Robertmurraya sp. FSL R5-0851: one gene and its partner. The protein of the gene in region 2 interacts with the protein of the main gene of each other region in a pairwise test. Links are inferred from orthologs where the notes say so. Each region holds a gene or a part of one and is shown on either strand. Other genes may lie near its edges.

What was found. The genes of interacting proteins can lie anywhere in the genome.
Region 1: the proteins of MKX65_RS22820 (region 2) and recA interact in binary tests that used the Bacillus subtilis proteins (3 or more experiments, as listed by UniProt). The link is inferred for Robertmurraya sp. FSL R5-0851 from one-to-one orthologs.

Annotation. Positions count from the first base shown.
Region 1 is NZ_JBBOOE010000001.1:1,660,446-1,663,409, reverse strand. Bases 11-2,914 are described here. They hold recA (recombinase RecA), read right to left. Parts: upstream 2,036-2,914; coding sequence 986-2,035; downstream 11-985. Other genes in these bases: MKX65_RS08605 (competence/damage-inducible protein A), read right to left, coding at 2,309-2,914; rny (ribonuclease Y), read right to left, coding at 11-642. Outside these bases: more of rny, read right to left, coding at 1-10; more of MKX65_RS08605, read right to left, coding at 2,915-2,964. UniProt on the Bacillus subtilis protein: Multifunctional protein involved in homologous recombination, DNA repair and competence.
Region 2 is NZ_JBBOOE010000001.1:4,466,230-4,469,288, forward strand. What follows is about bases 1-2,999. They hold MKX65_RS22820 (YveK family protein), read right to left. Parts: upstream 1,870-2,999; coding sequence 1,132-1,869; downstream 1-1,131. Other genes in these bases: MKX65_RS22810 (tyrosine-protein phosphatase), read right to left, coding at 1-347; MKX65_RS22815 (CpsD/CapB family tyrosine-protein kinase), read right to left, coding at 438-1,142; MKX65_RS22825 (SGNH/GDSL hydrolase family protein), read left to right, coding at 2,062-2,841. Outside these bases: MKX65_RS22830 (C40 family peptidase), read left to right, coding at 3,000-3,059. UniProt on the Bacillus subtilis protein: Required for YwqD kinase activity. May bring YwqD and its substrates into contact. Probably involved in the regulation of capsular polysaccharide biosynthesis.

The DNA of each region.
Region 1 (2,964 bases), 2.8 Mb from region 2 along the record:
GACTACCGAAACGGTCGTTTCTGCTACGTGATCAGCCGCACAACGTTGAATAGCTAACGACAAAATTTCCTTTGCTTTTTTGTCTGCTTCCTCTTTTGCTCTATTTTCACTCTCTTTTATCATTAAAGCGATGTCATGGGATAACTCCTGTTCCATACGCTCTAAAATGATGGATTTCGCCTCATCACGAGTTAAGCCCGAGATGCGTTCAAGCTCTGCCTGTTGCATTTTTACGATCTCGTCCACTTTGCTTTCCATCTCTTCAATATGCTGTTGTTTTTTGTTAAGAGAATCGTCCCTCTTCTCTAAAAGTGCTTCACGTTTGTCTAACGATTCGTCTTTTCGATCAAGATTTTCCTCTTTTTGAAGTAAGCGGTTTTCCTGCTTTTGCAGCTCGCTTCTACGATCACGAACTTCACGTTCTGCTTCTGTACGAAGCTTATGAATCTCATCCTTTGCTTCAAGCAGCGACTCCTTTTTTAAAGCTTCTGCTTCACGTTTTGCATCTTCTAGAATTTGCTCTGCAGCACCTCTAGCTCCAGCAATTTTTGCTTCAGAAAAAGATTTACGAACAAAATAGCCAACAACTGCACCGACGGGTAAAGCAAGCAAAATGGAGATGATCATTGTAAAAAGATCCATCATTTCACCTCCTCTTGCTATTAACTTGTGTTACGTTTTCTAAAATGTCGGCATGTACATTGTTTTGTCAATATACAGCACAAAGGCTTTTACACGTCTTCATTCATCATTAAAAAACATAAAATATACATATTAATTGTAAATGTGTGAATTTTTATTGTCAAGGGTTTGTCCGGCTTGGTTGTAATATTTCGTTTATATTGGTAGATAATGGTGAACTTTGTCAAACCCAGTGTTGTTAAAGCATTCATAAATCGAGTTCACTTTTCAAATTTCGAACCGTCAATTTGACTAATAATATAAAAAACAGCAGACCAAATAGTAGTCTGCTGTTTAATCTGTATTAATCTACTAAATCAAATTGTTCTTGATCTTCTTCATGGTCTTCCGGAAGAGTCTTCACTCCATCTAAACCGTAGTGTTCACGAATCTTATTTTGGATCTCTGCTAATAAATCTTTATTTTCCTTCAAGAACAACTTCGCATTCTCACGACCTTGCCCAAGACGCTCATCATTATAAGAATACCAAGATCCACTCTTTTGTACGATATCAAGTTCTGATCCCATATCAAGAGCTTCTCCCTCTTTCGAAATTCCTTCTCCGTACATAATATCTACTTCAGCCGTACGGAATGGAGGAGCTACTTTATTCTTCACGACTTTAATTTTCGTTTTGTTACCAACCATATCATTGCCTTGCTTCAACGTTTCTGCACGGCGAACCTCTAAACGAACAGAAGAATAGAATTTAAGCGCACGTCCACCAGGAGTTGTCTCCGGGTTACCAAACATAACTCCTACCTTCTCACGAATCTGGTTAATAAAGATAGCAATTGTTTTAGACTTATTGATCGCACCAGAAAGTTTACGAAGAGCCTGTGACATTAGACGCGCTTGTAGTCCAACGTGAGAGTCTCCCATTTCTCCTTCGATCTCTGCCTTTGGAACAAGGGCAGCAACTGAGTCGATGACTAGAATATCAACTGCTCCACTTCGTACCAATGCTTCTGCAATTTCAAGGGCTTGTTCACCAGTGTCTGGCTGTGATAACAGCAACTCATCAATGTTCACACCAAGTTTTTGTGCATAATCAGGGTCAAGTGCATGCTCGGCATCAATAAATGCTGCTTGTCCACCTGCTGCTTGTACCTCAGCAATTGCATGAAGGGCAACTGTTGTTTTACCCGAGCTTTCAGGACCATAGATTTCAATGATACGGCCTTTTGGATATCCACCTATTCCTAATGCTGTATCAAGAGCTAAAGATCCACTTTTCGAAGTAGAAATTTGACGATCTGTTTGCTCTCCTAACTTCATGATAGAGCCTTTACCAAATTGTTTTTCTATTTGTTTTAATGCCATTTCAAGGGCTGCTTGACGATCATTTGCCACTACTATTTCCTCCTTATTTAAAACGAATATATCTATCTATCATTCGTTGCATGTTCATTTCACTATCTTTACTATACTCGTTTTATTTCTGTTTGTCGAGCAAAAAATCGAACATTCATTCGATTTTTTTCACTACCAAATATAGTTGTAAAATTCTATTTTCCTCTTAACAAAATAGGTTTTTCGTCGATGTTCATAGCAGAAAAATATTATTTTAAATCAATTTCTAAATTTGGTAAAGAGAAAAAAAACAGAGCAAAATGATATGCTCTGTTAATCTTTCAAGCTATTGATTAGTGAGAAACAGCCGTACTTCACACTTCTCACTCGATTGCCTTCTCTTGTACCAGCAAAAAGAAATTTTTCGACTTTTACTGGAGATCCTTTTTTTGAAATTCCAATATACACCGTTCCTACCGGTTTCTCCTCAACAGCACCAGGCCCTGCTACACCAGTAAAGCTAATTCCAATATCAGCGTTAAGTAATGAAGCCACATTTTCAGCTAATTCCCTTGCACACTCTTCACTTACTGCTCCATATTTTTCCAGAGTTTCCTTTTTAACACCAAGGACCTTTTCCTTAACGTCATTCGTATAGCAAACGACCCCGCCTTTTACTACCGCACTAGAACCTGGAATAGCTGTCAGCTCCTGCTGAAACATCCCTCCAGTTAAGCTCTCTGCACAAGCAATGGTTAAATCGTTCTTTTGTAGCAGGGTAAATAACTCATTCATTAACGAGGTTTCATTATACCCGTAGAAGAACTCACCAACACGTGTACGTATCTTCTCTTCCGTTTCATTAATGAGTTCATTTGCAACGTCGGTTTGTTGGTGTTTAGCAGTAAGCCTCAACGTCACTTCCCCGTCGCTAGCAAGGGGCGCAATCGTAGGATTCGATTGCGCATCAATTAAATCCTCAATCTTTG
Region 2 (3,059 bases):
CTAGGTACATGACCTGAAGGGAGCTCCACGAATACATATTGAGTTTGATTTAATGGAAGGATATGAATAAGCTCTTCTTCTTCAAGAAATTCACCAAAGATTCTCGTTTCCTGACCTGGGAGAATCTTCAAGGGGATTTGTCCCTTCTGAAGTACCTCATTCAACTTGGTTACCTCTTCAATAATCGTTTGCTTATTGTTGTCATAACGCCCGTTTTTATGATGGGGAGTAGCGATAATTGTATCAATGCCTTCCTTTACCGCTTCTCTTGCCATTGCAACGGACTCACTTATATCCTTCGCTCCATCATCAAGAGATGGGAGGATATGACAATGGATATCAATCATATCATTCACTACTCTCCAAATATTTTAATCTGAGATTATTCAATACCGATACATATCATACCATTTGCCTATTAAACTGGCAATTAACTCCTATTTGCCACCATAATAGTAATAGTATTGAGATTGGTCTTGCTTCTTATTGTTTAAAATAACCCCTAATAACTTGGCTTTTGATGTGGTTAGCTGTTCTTTCGCTTTTACCGCATTTTCTTTTTCTGTGAAACCTGATGAAACAACTAGCACCGTTCCATCACACTTATTCGCTAGTAGCTGAGCATCTGTCACCACTAACACAGGAGGAGTGTCAAATATTACCAGATCATACACTTTTAAAGCTGTCTCCAAAAACTCATCCATAGAACGTGAGCTAAGTAGTTCGGATGGATTCGGGGGAATTGGCCCACAAGGTAATACATATAAATTTGATGTATCAATTTGTGTTACGGCATCATCTAAGTCGGATTGCTTGGTTAGTACAGTTGTTAGCCCGAATGTATTCGTAATGCTAAAAGTATAGTGAACGGTTGGTTTTCTCATATCCGCGTCGACCAGCAGGACTTTATTTCCCTGTTGAGCGAACACAGTTGCTAAATTGGCTACAGTCGTAGATTTCCCTTCTCCAGGTCCGGATGAAGTAACCATTAACGTACGGATTTCATTATCTATTTGTGAAAATTGAATATTGGTACGGATCGTACGATATTGCTCTGATACAGGAGATTTAGGATCGTTCTTTACTACGAGCTTACGCTTAAAGTCCGACACCTTTGATTTTTTTTCTTTTTTAAACGCCAACTCTCTCACCTCTTGTACGTGTTTTGCTTGAACGGCTTGTTTCTGGCACGGTTTCTTGAATGGTTGGGATAGCACCTAGTACAGGTAGTCCTAATGTTTGCTCTATATCCTGTTCTGTCTTGATTGTGTTATCAAGGTACTCCATTAGAAACGCTAACCCAACACCGATCATCAACCCTACGATAAGGGCAATGGCGATATTCATTAATGGCTGCGGCTTAATTGGAGATTGATTGTCTAAAACTACTGCTTTAGCTAAGATGCTAACATTGTCTACATTCATAATGTCTTTGATTTCTGCTTGGAAAATGGAAGCCGTCTCATTCGCTATATCAGCTGCTAAATTTGGATCTGCGTCTTGAACAGAAATGGTCACTACCTGAGAGTTTTGCTCACTTTGAACGGTAATTTTTCCATTTAGCTGGCCCGTTGTCATATTTAGATCAAGTTCTTTAATGACTAAATCTAGGATAGCTGGGCTTTTAATAATGACGTTGTACGTGTTGATTAATTGAAGGTTGGTCTGAACTTCACCAGCACTGTAAGTGTTTTGTTCATTTTTTGATTGGTTTACAAGGATTTGCGTTGATGCTTGATAAATCGGAGTAAGGTAAAAATAACTAATCAAACCACTAATTGTTGCAAATAGAATCGTAATTAAAGCTATTAAACTAAGACGTTTTTTTAACGTTAGAAATAGTTCTTTTAAACTTATTGTCTCTTCCATCATATCCTCCTAAAATGAAAAACTCATAGTATTATATCATATAATGTTGTAAAATCTGGTGGTTTTTGTCATACTTTATATGATTTTGTAGAATCATTTTTTCGTCTTTCTTAATAATAACTGTTTTTTTATAAAATCCTACTACTCTTTTTAAATTTACAGCAATTAACAAATCAATAGGAGTGATCAATTTTGCGAGCCTTTTTTACCACTATGATTGGACTTTTATGTTTGATTCTACTTATTCTCGGGAACTTACATTGGCAAAAGAAAACCGAAGTAACAGGAAGTGGTTCAAGTCAACAAGCTACTGTTTCGGAGGAAGGTTCGGAAGCATTTGCGCAAGTGGAGCCAGTCCTAAATTACACAACCAATTGGTCTGAGCAAGAAAAAATGCATTTCCAAACTGCTCTATCTGAAAATCGTCCCTATCATATTCTTATTGTTGGATCAGAACAACTAGGTGAAGGTGAATCTTCTTGGCCTATTTTATTTCAGAATGAAGTGGTAGCTACATATGGAGAAAATGTTATTTCTATTGAATCAAGGACCTACACAGAAACTACATCAGAGTTTGTTGAATCTGGAAAGCAAGCAGAATTCATTGCGAATCAAGCAGACCTGATTATCTGGGAGCCTTTTATCTTAAGTGATAATGCGGTTGTTCCGATTGAAGCTACCCTAGAGAATATCTCATCTGTGATTAATGAGGTAAAAGAATCGAATCCGAATACAACATTTATTCTCCAGCCTCCAAATCCCTTGTACCAACCAAAGCTTTATAAAACACAAGTAGAAGAGTTAAAAGCATTCGCTGAGGCACAAGGAATACCCTATCTCGATCACTGGACAAGTTGGCCTGACCCTATGTCTGAGCAAATACGCGAATATTTAAATGAATACAATCAACCGAATGAAAAAGGACATCGCGTTTGGGCAGATTACTTAGTTCAACGGTTTATAAGCCAATAAATGAAAGACAGTAGATATTGTTATCTGCTGTCTTTTTTTGTACACTTTAAAATTTCTAGAACATTTATCCTGTTTATCCAACAAAATCCTCTATTTTCTCTTATATATGGTAAGATAGAAGTAGTTATTTTTCATAGATTAGGAGGATTTGTCAAAAAATGAAGAAAAAAGTCGTATCTCTTACGTCCGCTGTTCTACTAACTTCTACCTTTGCCACT